DNA from 3 places in the Streptococcus hillyeri genome. Region 1 is predicted to be linked to each of the others. Evidence: predicted binding sites of a transcription regulator. Region 1 holds the regulator's gene; each other region holds the start of a gene.
The links. Region 1 encodes CtsR, which represses protease genes until heat stress. Its sites were predicted from a motif close to TTGGTCAAAAAAGGTCAAANA; they were not measured.
Positions count from the first base shown of each region.

Region 1 (6,870 bases):
CAGAGCTTGGTCAACTGGGCTAAGAGTCTCTTGGACTTCTTTTTTAGTCATGACCTGAACAGTAGCACTAGCCTCATCAAGCAAATCAATAGCCGAATCTGGTAACTGTTTCGTTGTTAAGTAACGATGCGCAGCTTTGACAGCCGTCGCAATCGCTTCATCTGAGATAGAAACATTGTGAAAAGCCTCGTAACTTGGTCTAAGTCCTTTTAAAATGGCAATAGCGTCAGCTTGGCTTGGCTCTTCAATGATAATTTTTGCAAATCGACGAGAGAGAGCGGCATCTTTTTCAAGATGTTTTTGGTACTCAGCCTGTGTGGTAGCTCCAACCATGTGAAGGGTTCCACGTGAAAGGGCAGGTTTCAAGATATTGGCTGCATCAAGCGTCCCATCAACACCGCTACCAGTCCCCATAATAGTATGAAGTTCATCAATAAAGAGAATGATTTTCCCATCTGTTTCGATGTCTTCGATGATTTGATTCATTCGCTCTTCAAAGTCACCTCGAAAACGTGTTCCTGCAACCACAGACATCATATCAAGTTCTAAGACTCTCATGTCTTGGAGCTCATATGGGATTTCTCCAGTAGCAATACGCTGGGCAAGGCCGTAAGCTAGAGCTGTTTTTCCGACACCGGCATCCCCAACTAGGACAGGATTATTTTTTGTCTTACGGCTCAATACCTGAATCATGCGTGTTACTTCTTTGTCGCGTCCGATAACAGGATCTAACAATCCCTGCTCTGCCATTGCCGTCAAATCACGTGTAAAATCAGAAAGTTCCCCTGCTGTTGAAGGTGGCTTCATCATATCAGAGAAGTTGCCAGCAGATTTTGCTTTTTTAGGTTTTCTCAATTCATGAATGGCTTTCAAATCTTCTTTAGTGATTCCCGCATGACGCTCCAAAGTCTTGCGCAGATCAATTAAGCGAAGAGAATTCCCATCATCCTTGACCTTGAAGCCCACTAACTCTAAAATTCTCGTTGCCAGTAAGTCAGCATTCACTAACATAGCAAAAAGAACGTGCTCTGTTCCGACTTCATCATTAGCCATCACTTGAGCAATAGCTAACGCATAGTCAAGAACCTCTTTTAAGGCTTTAGACGATGGACGCAGAAAATCAGTCCTTTTCACATCATCCTGCGGAGCTTTTCCCATGGCTAAAATAGCTGCCGCTTCATACTCCTCTAAAGGAAATTCATCCTCATACTCTGAAAAACTAAGACCTGCTACAGAATCATGGAGGGCCACCATCCCTAAAAGCAAATGCCAAGTCTCTAGGTAAAGACTTTCATAGCGGGCTGCCTGCTCTTGTCCTAAGCGAAAGACTTCCTGCATTTTTAACGAATATTTAACCATACTTAACCTTTTCTATCTAATCTTTGAAGAATTTTCCGAAGTTGCCTTGCCCTTATCTGATTAGCATCAACTCCCAAAATCTCATCGCTACATATGCCTAGCAACAGATTACCTTCTCGCTCAGTAATCACCCCGTGATCATAAAGGAGCTGCATCACATCAGCAAAAACTTGCTCGCTAGGATTTTGGCAATGCTTGCTAAGCAAATCTCCTAAAAAATGGTGCTGGTCAGAGAAAGCAACTTTAACAATACGAATATAGCCACCACCACCTCGCTTGCTCTCAACAACATAGCCACGACTTTCCGTGAAACGTGTTTTAATCACATAGTTAATCTGGCTAGGAACCACTTGAAAAGATTCCGCCAGTTGCGACCGTTGAATTTCTGCAACACCTGTTTGGGCAAGCAAGCGTTTGATGTGTTCTTCAATATAATCAGATGTATTTTTTAACGCCATCGGCCCCTCTTTTCATTCCTCATTACCTCCAGCTATCACTTTTCTAATATCGCTTTTGCTGATCGAAAAACTAGAGGTTTTTGACTAATACTGACCTTATTATAACAAAAAGTACAATATTTTTGTAGTATTTGATTAGCTGAATCATTCCCGTAGTTGCTATTTTCAATGAGTGATTTCACTCTAGAAAATTCGATTTTTTGAAAAATAATCAAATACCCCTATTATCCCCAATCCAACTGTCCTTACACCAACAATTTCAATTACCTTTATATCTGAAATGCCAAAACTTTGTGGAGATAATTCTGAAAAATGGACAGTCTTCTATAAGTTGATACTCTAAAATGTTAATAAAGTCAATTAGTTTTTATTTAGTATTTTTGTTAGCACTTCTCCTAATGTGGTGTGGGGCGCTCAAAAGGTCTAGGAGACCTTTTGAGGTGGGAAATGAAGCTGACCAAGTCAGTGTCAGAACCTCCCCTCCTACAGAGTTCCATTCCTTCTTGGCAAGCCTAGGTTTCCTTCGCTCCCAGGTTTCTAAGCTCAGGCTGAGAGTGGGACAGAAGTCATGATTTCGAAGAAATTGACTTCGTCGTCCCACCTCCGCACAGTTGATTAGGATGGCCGCTAACGATTGCGTGGTAGTAAAATAGTCCAGTGGACTATTTTAGGTGGACACTTGAAAATGAAGAAGTGTCCAGTTGCAGACCTCCAATCAACCACTGCGTCAATCTGTTATTACCATTAAAAATAGAAGGTTGAAATATTTATGCCCCAACCTCACTAATAAGAATACCACCATGGCGAAAGAAGCTCTGGTAAATCAAGCCATTTATTGGTTCTTAATTTAACTTAAACTGCTAATTTTAATTTTGGATGAGTATCAGTGGTTATTAGGGACAAAAAATAGGAGACCGGAATTTTTTCCAGTCTCACTAAGAATAGATTTAAAGAGATAGGCGACAACTTGAGGGTTGACGAGGTTCCGCATTGGAAATAGACAGTTTATCGTTATACCTGTCTTCGCTAATGAGTTGATAATCTTTGAGCAATAAAATGGAATGGTATTGTTGCAAATCCTCTGTACACTCTTCACACCAGCGGAGCTCTTTATTATCCCAAAAAGCTGCTAAATAATCCGAACGGCTCTCAAAATAGGGAAAGCCTTTCTGCAAGTCCTGCCACTGTTTTAAGAAATGCTGTTCCGCTTCTTCAAAAGTGCTAAACTCTTGGAGTTCAGTGATATCTTCTTTCCAATCATCTAAAAACCACCAAGGCTCGAAATCTCCACATAAATTGATTACTTGATACATAATTTAAACGCAAGGGACAAAAGCAGCTATTGACTGCCTGATATTCAAATAAGGATAGACCTTTTTCTTGATAAACTTGTCCCCGTTCAGTTAGACCTATTAACTGAACATTCCTTTCCACTATTTATCTAACTGTTCGATTATTATAAACCTTTTTTAAAGAAATAGGAAAATATATGCTCAGAATGCGTTTTCAACTTTTTCACTGATTTTCCAAAATAGAAAATCAGGATTAAAATCACCAATGATTGTCACTAGTAATATGATTAACAGTACTGTAACGTCCTTTAATTCGTATCTTTTTTCTTATCACCAAATGTAATCCAGCTAAATACAGATAATAATAGCCAGCCCAGTAACGCTAGGAAATTAAATTGTTCACCTGTCTCAGGTAGTTTGGCAGAAGTCGTCTCAGCGGTAGTGTTATTTGATTCCTTTGTAGCCATTTGATCAACTTTTTGATTTTGAGTACCTAATTGTTGGATTAGTAACTCTGCTTCTGGTTTTTGAGCTTGTGTGATACCTGAGCCTTTCGCCGTTTCCCAGATTAACTCTGGTTTAGATTCTTGAACAAGCCCTGAACCTTTAGCAGTCTCCCAGATTAACTCTGGTTTAGATTCTTGAACAAGACCTGAGCCTTTGGCGATTTCCCAAACTAATTCGGGTTTCTCTTCTTGAACAAGACCTAAGCCTTTAGCAGTCTTCCAGATTAACTCTGGTTTAGATTCTTGAACAAGCCCTGAACCTTTTGCTGTTTCCTACAATAACTCTGGTTTAGATTCTTGAACAAGACCTGAACCTTTCGCGATTTCCCAAACTAATTCGGGTTTCTCTTCTTGAACAAGACCTGAACCTTTCGCGGTCTCCCAGATTAATTCGGGTTTTGCATCTTGAACAAGACCTGAGCCTTTCGCGATTTCCCAGATTAACTCTGGTTTCGCATCTTGAACGAGACCTGGACCTTTTGCGGTCTCCCAAACTAATTCGGGTTTTGCATCTTGAACAAGCCCTGAGCCTTTGGCGATTTCCCAAACTAATTCGGGTTTCTCTTCTTGAACAAGACCTGAACCTTTCGCGATTTCCCAGATTAACTCTGGTTTCGCATCTTGAGCAAGCCCTGAGCCTTTTGCTGTTTCTATTTGATCTTTTACTAAGACAGTCTCAACTAATTCATTATAATCTAATGCTGCTCGCAAGATTGCCAATTTAACTTTACGGACATTAGTTGCCTGTGTTGGGAAACCAAGGCGGCTAGCAACTTCAGAATCTGTTACAGTAGCAGTTGTCCAGCTAGGTTCAACCTGAGCTTTAAAGTTTTTGATAACTGCCAAATCTTTTTGAATAGCCACCTTCAAATCTGCCATTAAGGTATCTGTTTCCCAAAGATGATTAACTGCTTCTAATTCTGATAAGCGGTTATACTGAGCTTTCTTATAATCAGCCCAGCTTTTTTCCGTGTCATCGGCTAAGATTTTAGAAAACACCTCTTGGTCACTTGTATAACGGTTACTCAAATAGTCTACAAAAGCATCCCAGCCCTGCCAACCAAGAATTTCATAGGCATTACGTTTAAAGCTAATATCACCTACCGTATTCATACCAGAAGGAGCAACATTCGCTGCATAAAAACTTTCTAATAGCGGTACATTATCATATTGGTTGGTATCAAGATTGCGGATAAATGGTGTTACCCCTCGTGGGATAAACTGACCACTGACCGCTGCTTGATCCACTAAATCTGCAACACTGGTTGCTGGCTTAAACTCCGCTTGACCGAGTTTTCCAAATGGGACAAACTGGTCATTGGTTGATTTATTTGCCACACGCGCTGTATCAACAGCACCACTACGCAACTGTGGATTCACTTGAGCAACCTTATTAAAGTAAATCGCTTGATCTTCAGCTGATAGGCTAGCAAGAGCTGCTTCAGCCTCTTTAACTTCTAAGTAGGCAACCAAATCCATCAAGTTTCTACTATAGTTTTCCAAGGCTTCTTTAGACGTTTGAGGAAGCGCTGCCTGAACACGATTTGGTGTCTTGGCAATCTCAATAGCTGTGTTCAAGTTAAAGACAGGAACAAATTCACTCGCTTTTTGATTTTGCGTATTGTCAATCACCTCAAACAAGCCACGTACATAAAGCTCCGCTCCTTGACCTTTTCTACGACCATTCTTTTGATAAGTCCCACCAAACAATCCTTCTTCATCATTACTGTGGGTTAATTCATGAGTGAAAACAGCTAATCCTGCCGCTTCTTTGGCCATCAAGCGATTTTCAAAAATGCGCATTGACGTTTGACTCGTAGACATTCCACCCAAATTCTTAGCGTTAGAATAGGTAGAATCATAGTAATTCATTGGTACAAAGAAATTAATGACAGCCTTCTCTGCATTATCTCCCTCACTCGGTGACCAACCAATTTTTCCAGATGTATTATAGCGGTTCATGGTGTCAATAGCCAATGTGAAAGAAATTGGTTTCACCTTGACCGACTCTAAGAACTTCACAAAATTCTCTTGGTAAGCCAATGGCTGCGCAAAGAATGGTAACTCGGGTTGCTTATCTCCTCTAGCTTTGTTAAAGTTCGCTAATTCTGGGAATTGATCAACATAGCTAGCCAGCATTCCAACCGATACCGTTTTAGAAGTTGTTGCTGCGTAAAGGCCTTTCCCTTGTGACAAGAGCGGTAAAATCAACTCCGGTCTATTTGCCTTCAATAAGTCAAAAATACGTGTTCCAGAAACTGACCCAACTAGAGCTTGTGTCTGCTCCTCAAAATAATCAGCTGCCGATTTCCCTTTTTCTTGGGCTAAACGTTCCACCAAATCTGCTGGATTAGCTGTACCAGTGTAATAAGCTACTTTACGATCTTGAAATTGATTAATGTTTTGAAGTAAGGTCATAGACCGCTTCACCCGTTGAGGGTCTTTTAGTGATACCGTACCATATGCTTTTAAGCGATCGTAAGCAGTATCACGTTCTGCAGTTCCACTAATCATTTGTGGATCAAAGACTAAGCGCTCTGGCAAATCCGCCGCAAACGAAAATTGTTGTTGCAAATAGAGAACACCACGATACAGAGCCCCTAAATCCGCTCTCAATTGGGAAACTGTCAATTGCTGGTTAGTTGCCAACAACCCTTTATCCAAGAAAGAAGTCAACAACGTCTTAGCCTCTGGTGCTAAATTGCTAAACGCCTCATCCTTATAAAGGTCGGCATTGGCGGCAGCTAGGGCTTGTTTATTTGCCTGTGCAACAATACCTTTCAAAACCTCAGTATTAGTAATATCTTCGCCACGGTTTTTAGCTTCGGTGCGCAATTTAGTGATGGTCGGCGTTAAATACTTTGTAATTTGGTCAATTGTCAACGATGTGACAGGTTTCACCACATCACGAAGAGCAACTTCATTAGCCTTAGTTTCAAAGTTAGTGACCACTATCTCATTCAAACGCTTTTGATCGTCACTACTTAATATTGCTATAACCTTGCTATTCGGGAATGTTGCCGCTTCTTCTGTTAAAACATCTATAGCAGTCTGAGACCCTGTCGTTGCTGTAGTTGCGGCTCTAAATCCTGTCTGAGAAAGAGGAGCACTTGCATCTTCTTCACTCTTTGACACTTCTTTAGGAGCTTCTACCGCTGTATTTTCAGGAGATACTTTATCAGTCACCTCTAGGTCTTTTGTCAATGGTAGAGCAGTAGACTCAGAATCCTGTGGTTGAAGTTGTTGTGTCTCTTC
Region 1 covers NZ_CP163513.1:221,502-228,371, reverse strand. Annotated here, with positions in the region: gene AB6M99_RS01160 (ATP-dependent Clp protease ATP-binding subunit) at 1-1,359, opposite strand, end outside; gene AB6M99_RS01155 (CtsR family transcriptional regulator) at 1,362-1,817, opposite strand; gene AB6M99_RS01150 (DUF1033 family protein) at 2,765-3,130, opposite strand; gene AB6M99_RS01145 (LPXTG cell wall anchor domain-containing protein) at 3,418-3,576, opposite strand; gene AB6M99_RS01140 (ZmpA/ZmpB/ZmpC family metallo-endopeptidase) at 3,889-6,870, opposite strand, start outside.

Region 2 (6,870 bases), 940 kb from region 1:
TCCTAAAATGAGAAACATCGCTATCGGAACTGCTGTAATCAGCTTATTAAGTTGGAGCTTTATCGGAGACAGTAATGATAAAAATAATCAAGACACATCTGTGAAGTCTGGAATTGTATCTACAACAGCAACTAAGAAGAAAGAAAATCCCGAAGTGACCACTACTGAAAAGAAAACTACGGTAACAGAATTTACAACTTCTACCACTACAACAACCACTGAAAAAACCACAACTACATCAACAATCGCAACGACACTCGAAGCTCCGACAACACAAGCTCCTGACCCAGTTGTTTCAACTACCGAAAGTGTTCCGGTACAAAATTTTGCTACCGCACCAGTAGCAGAAGCTGCTCCAGCTCCACAACCCGTGGCACCCGAACCAGAAGCTGCTCCAGTTCAAGCATACTATGCAAACTGTACCGCAGTGAGAAACGCAGGAGCTGCTCCGATATATTCTGGAGACCCTGGTTATGGTCCACATTTAGACCGTGACGGAGATGGCGTAGCCTGCGAGTAATGAAAAGAAGTTGAACCAAAATCTCAACCCTCTCTTTTTTGATAATGGCAGATTGGCGCAGTAATTGATTGGAAGTCTATATCTGAACTTTAAGTGTCCATCTCAAATAGTCCACTGAACAGTTTCACCCCCACACACTAAAACTTATTAGTTTTAGTGTGAAGGGGGTGGCAAGACCTAGGCTTGCCAAGATGGAATGGAACTCTGTAGGAGCTCGCTTCCGCCCCACACCACATTAGAAGAAGTGCTAACAAAAATACTAAATAAAAACTAATTGACTTTACCATTCTATAAAACGCATATAACATAGTTATTAGCTATAACAAAAGCAAAAGAAACTGTCAAATACTATGAAAAAGTCCTAGAAAATTAGAGAAGGGAGCAAATCTGTTATTTTAGATTTTTCGATAGCTAAGAAACCTATCGTATTACCGTTTTTTAAGGCATATAATTTTATAACTTGACTATTTTCTCTATTTTGCTATGATTAAGGTATCTTAAAGAAGATAGGAGACACTCTTATGGCTAAAAAACATCCTTTTGTGAAAGGTCTTGTGACCGGTGTTGTTGGATCAGTTGCTGCCGCTGCTGGTGCGCTTTTTGCAATCCAAAAAACCATCATTGAACCTGAAGAAAAGAAAGCTGCTTTTATCGAAGAAAACCGTAAAAAAGCTGCGCGTCGTCGCGTATCACGCTAATTTATACTTTCAAAGATCAAACCAACCAATTCACCAAAAACTTAGATAAAACTGAGTTTTATCAGGCTGAGGTAAGCTTTGCTTGTCAATAAGCACTCACCATTTGAATATAATCAAAGAGCCCGGTAAAAGTCTCAACAATAGAAAAAGGCTTAGAATAACGTCATCAATATACGTTAATTTTAAGCCTTTTTCTATTGTTCAATTGTATCAGCAAGATCCAAATCTGAGTTTTTCCCAGCCTCTCATAGTTGCTTAATTTAAGCTATTATTTTCCATGATAGCATCAATGAAACCATATTTAAGTGTTTCTTCTGCACTCATCCAGTAATCACGCTCTGCATCCTTGTGAACTTGCTTCACTGTCTTACCAGAGTTTTTAGCCAAGATTTGTTCAAGGTTATTACGAGTTTTCAAAAGGTGCTCAGCTGCGATTGCCATATCTGTTTGTTGCGTACCGCCACCAGTACCACCCATCGGTTGGTGAATCATGTATTCTGCATTTGGAAGCATGAAGCGTTTCCCTTTTGCTCCTGATGACGCAATGATTGTTCCCATTGAGGCAGCCACACCCATAACAATCGTCTGGACATCTGCCTTGATAAAGTTCATGGTATCAACAATAGCTAAACCTGCTGATACAGACCCTCCAGGAGTGTTAACGTAAAGATAGATATCTTTTGTAGGATCTTGAGCATCTAGGAACAAAAGCTGCGCAATAACAGAATTTGCCATATTATCCTCAACAGGACCTGTTAACATAATGATACGGTCTTTTAAAAGACGTGAGTAAATATCATAAGAACGCTCACCGCGTGATGTTTGTTCAATAACTACAGGAATCATAATTTTCCTCTTTTCTACTTAATTCTTACTGTTATTATATGCTTTTAGTCAGATAAGGTCAAATAAAAAACTCATTTTTTAGCACTCTCTTCAAAAGAGTGCTAAAATTCTTTTGTAAAAATAAGAACAACTGTATTTGCCCTTATTTTTTTCTATTCCTTTAGAGTCAGTTTGTTAGGGCTCGTTTATTTCAAACGATCTAAACTTATTTGGCCACTGGACCTCGCCGCTTTCTTATTTTCCAGCGACGACCTAAATAGGTCCACTGGACCTATTTAGTACCAAACAAGCGGTCTCCTGCATCTCCAAGTCCTGGGACGATGTAGCCTTGTTCATTGAGTTTTTCGTCAAGGGCTGCTGTATAGATATCAATGTCTGGATGCGCTGCTCTGAGTTTTGCAACTCCTTCTGGCGCTGCTACCAAGCAGACGAATTTAATGTTAGTTGCTCCGCGTTTTTTCAATGAATCAACACCTAGAATAGCTGAGCCACCTGTCGCAAGCATTGGGTCAACCAAGAAGACTTGGCGCTGCTCGATATCTTCTGGAAGTTTTACCAAGTATTCAACTGGCTCAAGAGTTTCTTCGTCACGGTACATTCCAATGTGCCCCACTTTTGCGGCTGGAACAAGACTCAAAAGACCATCAACCATACCGATACCTGCACGCAAAATTGGAACGATTGCTAATTTTTTTCCAGCCAATTGTTTCTGAATCGTTTTTGTAATCGGCGTCTCAATTTCAACATCTTCAAGTGGAAGATCACGCCACACTTCATATCCCATGAGCATAGCAATTTCATTAACCAACTCACGAAAATCTTTTGTAGAGGTCGTTGTACGACGCAAAATAGACAACTTATGCTGAATTAGCGGATGTGCAATAACTTGGAAATTTCCCATGAGAGAACCTCTTTCTATATACGTTTATCCCTAGTATTATATCAAAAAAGTAAGCGGTTGACTATTATTTTTTGTAGAACTAACCATGACAAACACATGGCAAAAAGCCGTATAACTGTTTTCTAACTACACATATTTTCTCAAGATATTTACATCTGTATATTGGCTTATCCTCGTTTTCATCTACAATACGACGAAAATGTCAACAAATAGTTGCGCACAAGCAAACAAATCTTTCTCAGTTAGTCTTTTGAATTCCATCTCATTCTCTCTGTCCATAAAAATAAGCTCTACTATTTTACCATTTTTTAGGGAAAATAGCAGAGCTGAACCTCAATCTTTCTTTGTTACCTTTTGTGCTTTAATGACTAAAAAATCAGGTTTATGTAGTAAATCCCTATACTCGGGATATTCTTCTAACATCTTATCATCTGGGAGTGGTTCAATCACTTTCTCAATCGTAAAGCCAGCATATATCAAGGTATTAAAAATCTCTGAAAATGTTCGGTGATATTTTTTGACATTGTCCACAAACCAGACAGACTCACGTTCTCCTGAGACGCTATAATGAGTCAAATTCAAATGTAGACGATTCCCATCGGTATCTCTAGTCCACCGATCACCACCTGTATGGCAGGTATTGATTGGATGTTCTTGTGAAAAAATCAGAAAGCCATTATCATTTAGCTTATCATAAATTTTAGCAATCAAATCCGAAAAATCTGCCACATAGTGAAAAGCTAGCGAACTAACCACCAAATCAAACGAACCATCCAACTGATCGATATCTTCCATCGGTAAATTCAGGTATTGAATGTTAGGAGCCGTATTTTCAGCCTCAGCAACCGCCAACATCTTCTCAGAAATATCAATCCCAAGAATAGAACTAGCTCCCGCATCACTAAATTTCTTGCAGTAATCACCAAATCCACAGCCTAAATCAAGAATCCTTTTACCTTTTAAATCAGGTAATAAGGAAAATAAGGCAGGAATTTCAAAAAGAGTATTGGCATTGCGTTCATTTTTTCGAATCTTTTGATACCCCTCAAAAAAGGTATCATTGTCATAGATATTTTGCTTTGCCATCATAGCTCCTCATTATTTTAAAAATTAAAGACGTCGTTTAAATTCTCAGCCATGGTTGGGTGTGTGAAAATTTGATTTTTGATGTAAGTGTAAGGAATATGGTTATCCATAGCCATTTTGATGAGGTTAATGATTTCGTGACTTCCTGCTCCAAAGAGAGTTGCTCCTAGAATTTCATTGGTCTCAGTATTGACAATCACTTTATAAACGCCTCGAAGGTCATTATTGACATGGGCTCTTGGCATATTAGCTACCAGTAATTCATTGACCTTGTATGGTAAACCTGCTTCTTGCACAGCCTTTTCCGTCAAACCAACCTGTGACAAAGCAGGATCAATGAAGAGAGAGTTTGGTACATTTTGACGGTTTTGAAGGCTGTAATCTCCTTGACCGGTCAACTTACCAAAAACAATGCGGAAATCATCAAGTGATGTGTAAGTGAACTGGAGACCTCCGTTCACATCACCGACCGCATAAACACCAGATACCGTTGTTTCACAGTAGTCATCAACCTGCACAGCACCACGGTCGGTCAGTTTGATGTCTGTATTTACCAAACCAAGTCCTTCAGTGGCTGGTTTGCGCCCCATGGCGTACATCACCACATCAAAGAGATATTCTTTGCCGTTTTCAGTGACAACAACCTCCTCACCACGGTTGGCAACTGCTTCTACTTGACTTCCTAGGACAAAGCTGACGCCATCTGCTTCAAGGTACTCTTGTGCTAATTTGGCAGCCACCTCTTCATAGCGTTCTAAAATGACTGGGGAATTTTCAAAAACAGTGACTTGACTACCTAGACGAGCATAAAGCGAGGCAAATTCTAGACCAATATTACCACCACCGATGATTCCAAGTCGTTTTGGTTGTTCAGGTAAATTTTGGATACCTGTACTATCTACCACATGCTTACTCTCTAACAGCCCTGGAATTGGAAAGACATTTGACACGGCACCAGTATTGATAACAATGGTTTCTGCTGTTAATTGTTCTGTCTCATCACCAGCTGAAACTTCAATCACTTTGTTAGAAATAAATTTAGCATGAGCATTGATGAGATCAGCTCCGCTATTTTCTAAAACCATTTGATTTTTATTGCGAAGACGAGTTGTGACGGTCTCTTTGAGCGTCATTGCATGATCAAAGGTTAAATTGTTTTCTGCTGCTTGTATCAAGGTTTTAGTCGGAATACAGCCGACATTGATACAAGTGCCACCATAATTTGCCGCATTTTGCTCAACAAGAGCAACTTTTTTACCAGCGGCAGCCATTTTACCAGCCAATGTTTTCCCCGCCTTACCAAAGCCGATAACAATCAAATCATATGCTTTCATAAACACTTCTCCACATCTTTTTCTTTAGTTTAACAAACTTTAACGTCGCTGTCATAAATTCGCTACGCCAATTTGAATTCATTTTATTTCCGAACGTTATAGCCAAAACAAATCAATTTGTTATCATTTAACACAAATTACTTGACAAGTTTGACATTTTCATTTAGAATAAGCACAATTACATAAAACACCAACCGATTGACGTCATTCTGGAGAAGATTTGATCTACCGAAGGAATTATACTCTCAGGTGCCTTAGGGCAAGGACAGGATGACTGACGGACTTCTGGAGAGATTCTGCAAGACAGAACACCGAAGGGGCAAGGCGATTTTTCGCTCAATCTCTCAGGTAAAAGGACAGAAGGAAAATGATGCACTTGTTAAAAGGGGATGTTCTCATTTTAACAGGATTTTTTGCGACATTCTCCACCTCCAGGACTGTGATTTTTCTCAGTCCTTTTTGTGTTCAGTGTGGGTGTTTGACAGTTATTCTAACTTAGAATAACTGTGCAACTTATATTTTAAGGAGTTTTATATGTCTACTTTTTTCACACATCTTGAAAAGATTCTTTCAACTGTTAATGATTTGGTTTGGGGACCACCACTTCTCATCTTGTTAGTCGGGACAGGTATCTATCTGACTCTTCGTCTCGGTCTTTTGCAAATTCTCAAACTCCCTAAAGCTTTCAGTTTAATCTTTGTCCACGACGAGGAACATCACGGAGATATTTCCAGTTTTGCGGCTCTAGCAACAGCTCTTGCGGCTACTGTTGGTACTGGAAATATTGTCGGAGTGGCTACCGCTATTCAAGCTGGTGGTCCCGGTGCCCTTTTTTGGATGTGGGTAGCTGCTTTCTTTGGAATGGCGACTAAATATGCAGAAGGTCTTCTTGCTATCAAATACCGTACCAAGGATGATAACGGTGAAATTTCTGGTGGACCTATGTACTATATCCTAAATGGTATGGGGCAAAAATGGCGTCCTCTCGCAATCTTCTTCGCCTTAGCTGGTGTATTGGTAGCTTGGCTTGGCATCGGAACATTCTCTCAAGTCAATTCCATTACCGGCTCTTTGAAATCTAGCTTTGGCTTTGCTCCACAAATCGTCAGTGTCATTATCGCCATTATCGTTGCTTTCATTATCTTTGGCGGTATCCAGTCTATTTCTAAAGTAGCTGAAAAAGTGGTTCCCTTTATGGCTGGACTTTATATCTTAGCTGCTGTTCTTGTTATTCTCTTAAATAGCAATCAAATTCTCCCTACTGTTGCTCTAGTGCTTGAATCTGCTTTTACAAAATCTGCTGCCATCGGAGGTTTTCTTGGAGCCAGCGTCCAAAAAGCTATGCAGATGGGAATTGCCCGTGGGGTCTTTTCAAATGAATCTGGTCTAGGCTCTGCACCAATTGCTGCCGCTGCAGCTAAAACCAACGAGCCAGTAGAGCAAGGTCTCATCTCAATGACAGGTACTTTCATTGATACCATTATC
Region 2 covers NZ_CP163513.1:1,505,187-1,512,056, forward strand. Annotated here, with positions in the region: partial or broken gene AB6M99_RS07280 (excalibur calcium-binding domain-containing protein) at 407-520, shown strand; gene AB6M99_RS07285 (DUF3042 family protein) at 1,042-1,218, shown strand; gene AB6M99_RS07290 (ATP-dependent Clp protease proteolytic subunit) at 1,474-2,064, opposite strand; gene upp (uracil phosphoribosyltransferase) at 2,336-2,965, opposite strand; gene AB6M99_RS07300 (class I SAM-dependent methyltransferase) at 3,299-4,054, opposite strand; gene AB6M99_RS07305 (FAD-containing oxidoreductase) at 4,069-5,385, opposite strand; glycine riboswitch at 5,661-5,755, shown strand; gene AB6M99_RS07310 (sodium:alanine symporter family protein) at 5,920-6,870, shown strand, end outside.
Region 2: AB6M99_RS07290 (ATP-dependent Clp protease proteolytic subunit) is a predicted target of CtsR. The motif match lies at 2,109-2,129, and genes of this name have one in related genera.

Region 3 (6,870 bases), 690 kb from region 1:
GTAAAAGGAATGCACAACATGTACATTAAAGCTGATAAAGTTTTCAGTGAAGAGGTCTATGATTATGATGTTGTTGTATTACCTGGTGGAAGACCAGGTGGTGCAAATTTATTGGCAAATTCTGATGTTATCAAATTGGTTCAGAAGTTCAATGAAACAGAAGGTAAGTATATTGCCGCCATGTGTTCGGGAACAGTTGTCCTTTCAGAAGCTAAGGTTATTGACGGTAAAAATGTAACAGGCTATACTGGATATGAAGAAAAATTAATTGGTGGGAATTTTAAACACGATGTTGTTGTATTCGACCAAAATATTATCACTAGTCAAGGACCAGCTACTCCATATCCATTCGCTTATAAAATAGTGGAAGTACTTGGTAAAGATACTTCAACTATGAGAGAACGTATGCTATATCATTTTGCTGGTGGTCGTTAGAAAAGGAATAAAATGATTTACGGAAAAATACCTGTTGTATTTTTAGGATTACTAGCTAGCGAGAAGAGTGGTTCCACAAATAGTATTATTGCTTCTTACATACTGGACAACTTAGATGATATGAAGAATATTGGCATTCAACAATTTGCTGAAGAATGTAATGTGTCTAGCTCATCTATTTCTCGTTTTTGTAGAGATATAGGACTAGATAGTTTTTCAGAATTAAAAATGCTCTTGACCCAAGCAAATTTAAAAAAAGGTCCGGAAGCGAGTAATGGAGATTTTGCTGAGAGAAAACGTGCTTATACTGGACAAACAATTGATGGTATTCAGCAGGTTTCAGATTCTCTTTCTGAAAATCTCATCAATGAATTAGTTCGAGATATCTATGACTATAAGGAGGTTGCTGCATTTGGTTTAATGAAAGCAGAAACTGCTGCGGTGATTTTGCAAAGTGACTTACTTATGTATGGAAAAAAGATATTTACTAATATATCATTTAAAGAGCAGATTGATTATTTACTAGAAGCAGATGAAAATAAATTAGTGATATTATTCTCATTTACTGGTTCATTTTTTGATTACACATCGCTTAAACCATTTTTAAAGAAGGCAAGGCATCCTAAAATTTGGATGATAACTGGTGGAAATGTTTGTGCTCCAACTTTTGTGCATAAGTGCATTAGGTTTTCTTCAAAGCAAACTCATTTTGAACATCCCAGTCAGCTTGATTTTGTAGCGACTATCATTGCTCAAGAGTATAATCATCAACTTAACAGATAGTTGTTTTAAATAAAACGAACCCCTAGTAGTCTCAATTGAGATTATTAGGGGTTCGTTTTTAGCCATATTTAGTCTTCAATCACTGTTTCAGCGACTTCAACTTTTTTACCAGATTTAATGATAATATTACCATTTGAACTCATTACAGCTTTGAATTCTTTTTCAGTTGGGTTTTCGAGATAGAAGTCTGTGATGGCATCTTCGATGTGATCTTGAATGGTGCGACGCAGCGGACGTGCCCCCATCTTAGGATCGTAGCCAAGGTCAACCAGTTTTTCTTTGACCTTATCTGTTACAGAAAGGCTGAGACCGTTGTGGCTGAGGCGTTCATTGACACTATCAAGCATGAGGTCAACGATAGAAAGGAGGTTTTCTTTGCTGAGGGCAGAGAATTCGATGATACCGTCAAAGCGATTCATGAATTCTGGGCTGAAGAAGTCTCCAAGTTGTCCAAGAACGGAATTGGTACGGCCTTCTCGAGCAGCACCAAAGCCAACAGAAGCTTCGACTTTACCAGTACCAGCATTTGAGGTCATGATGATAATGGTATCCTTGAAGCTCACCGTACGTCCTTGACCATCTGTGAGGCGACCATCATCAAGGACTTGTAAGAACATGTGCATGACATCTGGGTGAGCTTTTTCAACTTCGTCAAGAAGGATAAGTGAATAAGGGTTACGGCGCACTTTTTCAGTGAGTTGTCCAGCTTCTTCATAACCGACATATCCTGGAGGGGCTCCTACGAGTTTCGCAACGGCATGTTTTTCCATGTATTCAGACATATCAAAGCGAATCATGCTGTCTGCAGAGCCAAAGAGCTCAATTGCTAATTGCTTAGAAAGTTCTGTTTTACCAACCCCAGTTGGTCCGACAAAGAGGAAGCTACCGATTGGACGGTTTGGTGAACCGAGACCAACACGGTTACGGCGAATGGCTTTGGCAATCTTATCAACGGCATCGTCTTGACCGATAACGTGTGATTTCAAATCACTAGCAAGATTGATGAGCTGGCTTTGTTCTTTCTCCTTCAAATCACCGACAGGGATATTGGTTTTTTGCTCAATAATAGCCTCAATGTGTTTTTCAGTGATGACTGGCATATCTTGGTCGGTAATGGTTTGCTGCTGCATTTCTTTGTATTTAGCAATTTGATCACGGAAGTAGGCTGCTTTTTCAAAGTCTTCATCGCGTGTTGCTTGAGCTTTGAGGTTTTCAGCTTCCACAAGACGTTTGTCAATATCTTTAGGATCAACAAAGTTGAGGGTTAAATTCATTTTTGAACCAGCTTCGTCCAAGAGGTCAATTGCCTTATCAGGCAAGAAGCGGTCTTGAATGTAGCGGTTTGATAATTCAGCTGCAGCAACGATAGCATCATCGGTATATTTGACGTGATGGTAGTCCTGATATTTTGGTTGGATACCACGCAAGATGGTGATGGTTTCTTCAACAGAAGGTTCGTCAACTTTGACAGGTTGCATACGGCGTTCAAGTGCAGCATCTTTTTCGATGATACGGTACTCGTTGAGTGTAGTAGCACCAACCATTTGCAATTCCCCGCGAGCAAGGGCTGGTTTCAAGATGTTGCCAGCGTCCATATTGCCATCACCAGCAGAACCAGCACCAACGATTTCATGAATTTCATCGATGAAGAGAATGACATCCTTACGACTGCGGATTTCCTCCATCAATTTTTGCATGCGTTCTTCAAATTGCCCACGGATACCAGTCCCTTGAACGAGGCTAACGACATCAAGGCGAATCACTTGTTTACCTTGAAGTTTTTGTGGCACGTTACCGTCCACGATTTTCTGAGCAAGGCCTTCGACAACGGCTGTTTTACCGACCCCTGGCTCACCGATAAGGACAGGGTTGTTTTTGGTACGACGGTTTAGAATTTCGATCACACGGACAATTTCTTCGTCACGTCCAATAACAGGATCAATGTCTCCGTTTCGTGCAATGTCAGTCACATTCACACCGAATTCCTCAAGAAGGCCTTTTGGCTGCTGAGGCGCTTGTTGGCGTGCACCTTGAGGGCGATTAGGATTCCCACCGCCATTACCTGCTCCGCCATTGCCACCAAAACGTCCAGATTGAGTTTTTGGCGCATTTGGCAAATCAGGATTGAAGGCGCGGAAGTTATTGAGGTCACCAAAGAAATCTTCTAAGAAGGGATTTAGTGAACCTCCGTGTAGGAACATATCAGGTTCCCCAGAACCAGATTTCATGATTTGATAACAATGTTGGCAGAGGTCAACCTTTTTTTGTTGGCCATTAACATTAGTATAGAGATGAATGCTAGATTCATTAAGGTTACAATTTTGACATAGCATAATGAAGTACCAAGTTGAATAGTTTTAGAATCAACTATTCACTTTCCTTTCGTTTGGAAATAAGGAACCAAACTTTGATTAAAGGTCAAATTTGGTCAATGTTTATGATTTCATTATAGCACTCTAAACAAACAATGCAAGTAAAAAGTACGAAAAATTAGCAGTCTTTGATAGAGAGTGCTAAAACTATTATTTTTCCGTTTGAAGCTACTCTGATTCCTTTAGAAAGATCAACAAATTATTACATTTTCTATGAAATTCATTATCTTTTCTTGTTTATTTGTCCGTGTTTATGATAAAATAAGAGAGACGATAAATAGAAATAGGAGTTATTATATATTATGGAATCACATTTGGTAAGAATTATTAATCGCCTTGAAATGATGGCGGCTGATGGAGGCACTTTGAAGCGTAATTTTGAGCGTGACGGTGTCGTTGTAGCAGAAGTATCATTTGCTAACGATCCTGAAAATGGTCCAGTTTTCACATTACGTGATGTTGCGGCGCGTGAGTCTTATACGTTTGATAGCATTGACTTGATTGCGATGGAAATCTACGATTTACTGTACTAATTAACGACGAAACTCTCCTGAATGGGGAGTTTTTTGGTATTGATATCTCAAAAGTATTTTTGTGATGGGAAGGATTAGTATTATCTTGAACTTAGAAATGGGAGAGCGAAGAAAGTCAAGATTATGAAAAATTGGCTTCTGTCCACTCTCAGCCCTATCTTAGAAACTATAGCTAGGCGCGGCAAACAGAAAAGAAGTCCTGTAGAGAATGTTAACGGTGCCTTTAACAGCTCTTTTTCTAACCTCAAAAACTCTTCTAGGATTTTTTGAGCACCTCATATCCTCTCAGGTTAAGTGTTGAAAAACAAGAGCTATGACTAGCCCCAAATGATTTGATAGTATTCTTAATTTTTGCATAATATAGAAATATTTATTAATTTAAGCGAAATTAAATGTAAAATTAAGGTAAAATTTATTGAATTAATATTCAATTTTTGATAAACTATAAAATGTTCATTTTCTAGAATGATTTAGAAAGTAATTTAGGTTTAAAGAAAGGAAATAACGTTTTCGTAGAAGATAGTGCAGATGTTTAGTGATTAAACCTTGTCACTGTTTTCTGGGAAAACGTGGTATGTGTATGGATTTTTCATTTTTGGCTAAATATTGGTCTTATTTTAATTATGGGGCTGTTGTCACAATTATTATTTCAGCCTGTGTGGTTTTCTTTGGGTCGATCATCGGTGTGTTGATTGCTCTTGCGAAGCGTAGCAACATCAAGGTCTTGGATTGGATTGTGTCTTTCTATGTCTGGATTTTCCGTGGGACGCCGATGGTGGTTCAGATTTCCCTTGCTTTTGCCGTGATGCATTTTGGCAACCTGCCAATCATCCCCTTCGGCGTTTTAGACATGGATTTGTCCCGCTTGGTTCCAGGTATCTTGGTCATTTCACTCAATAGCGGAGCTTATATCTCTGAGTCCATCAGGGCAGGGATTGAGTCTGTTTCAAAAGGTCAGCTTGAGGCAGCTTACTCGCTGGGCATCAAACCTTTAAATGCCTATCGTTATGTCATTATGCCACAGGCTCTTAAAAATATCTTACCAGCGCTCGGAAATGAATTTATTACGATCATCAAGGATAGTTCACTCTTGCAAACGATTGGTGTCATGGAGCTTTGGAACGGTGCACAGTCTGTTGAAACAGCGACCTATTTACCATTTGAACCAAAATTATTTGCTGCCTTTTATTATTTGATTTTGACAACAATCTTGTCAGCAATTCTTAAAAAATATGAAAACTCTTTGAATGGAGGAAAGTAACGTGACAGAAAGTATTATTTCGATTAGAGACTTGCATAAATACTTTGGCAAAAATGAGGTCTTAAAAGGCATTGACCTTGATATTGAGCAAGGAGAAGTTGTTGTGATTATTGGACCTTCTGGTTCAGGGAAATCAACCTTTTTGCGCACCATGAATTTACTTGAAGTACCGACCAAAGGGGCGGTAACCTTTGAAGGTGTTGACATTACAGATAAGAAAAATGATATTTTCAAAATGCGTGAAAAAATGGGAATGGTTTTCCAACAATTTAACCTCTTTCCAAATATGACCGTTCTTGAGAACATCATTTTGTCCCCAGTTAAGACAAAAAAAATCAGTAAAGATGTGGCTGAGCAAAAGGCCTACGACCTTCTTGATAAAGTTGGGCTCCGTGATAAGGCTGACGCGATGCCAGCTAGTCTTTCTGGTGGTCAACAGCAACGTATTGCTATTGCACGTGGTTTGGCAATGGATCCAGATGTTTTATTATTTGATGAACCGACCTCTGCGCTTGATCCTGAAATGGTTGGTGAAGTGCTGACAGTTATGCAGGACTTGGCAAAATCAGGGATGACAATGGTTATCGTCACTCATGAAATGGGCTTTGCCCGTGAAGTTGCAGATCGTGTCATTTTCATGGATGGTGGTGTTATTGTAGAACAAGGAAGTCCTGAAGACATTTTTGGAAATCCTCAAGAGGCTCGTACTAAAGATTTTTTGAGCAAGGTATTGTAAGATTATTTATGTGATGACTATATGGCTTCAAGCTAGATTTCTTAGAGCAAAACTAAGAAATTACTAACTATAAGCCATTAAGACAAAGGGCTGAGTTGCAGACAGCTCAAAAGGTCCAAGTGAACTTTTGAGAATCTAGAAATGGGGAAAGCAGACTTTCTCTCAAAAAGTATGGCAAGCTGAAAGTGACGATGTATTACAGTTGATACAATTGACAATACATTGGTGAGTAACGATTTTACGCCCTATTATAAAAACCTCGCAAATCGCGAGGTTTTTTGGTATTAATTTTTTGTTTTCTTCTTATCTATTAAGAATAGGGAGAAGAGGGAGAGGACAGATATGATGGAAATGAATGTGCCAGTTGTCAGCCCCTGTGCTTTAAAGATAAGTTTAATTTTGTGCTCTCCTTGTGTGATTGGGAAGGAAAGGAGACTTCCCCAAGCTTCGGTTGTCTTGACTTCTTTACCATCAACAGTGACTGTCCAGCCCGGATTGTACGGAATGCTGGTCATCATCAATGTACTATCGTCTGTAATGGTGACTGAACCATCAATTTGAGTATTGGTCATTTTATCAACAGTCATACTCTGTGCTAGACGATTTGTCATCACTTGTTGGATAGCCTCGGTATCTGCTCTAACCAAGGAATAATTGGTTAGGTTAATTTCATCTTCAGATGACGTTGAAATCTCAAAAGTGATTTGTTTACCGGCTTCTTGGTGGGCAATTTGCCAGAGTTGAACTTGG
Region 3 covers NZ_CP163513.1:910,688-917,557, forward strand. Annotated here, with positions in the region: gene AB6M99_RS04320 (DJ-1 family glyoxalase III) at 1-435, shown strand, start outside; gene AB6M99_RS04325 (MurR/RpiR family transcriptional regulator) at 448-1,218, shown strand; gene AB6M99_RS04330 (ATP-dependent Clp protease ATP-binding subunit) at 1,287-3,551, opposite strand; gene AB6M99_RS04335 (DUF1797 family protein) at 3,893-4,123, shown strand; gene AB6M99_RS04340 (amino acid ABC transporter permease) at 4,704-5,384, shown strand; gene AB6M99_RS04345 (amino acid ABC transporter ATP-binding protein) at 5,386-6,120, shown strand; gene AB6M99_RS04350 (YfhO family protein) at 6,405-6,870, opposite strand, start outside.
Region 3: AB6M99_RS04330 (ATP-dependent Clp protease ATP-binding subunit) is a predicted target of CtsR. The motif match lies at 3,633-3,653, and genes of this name have one in related genera.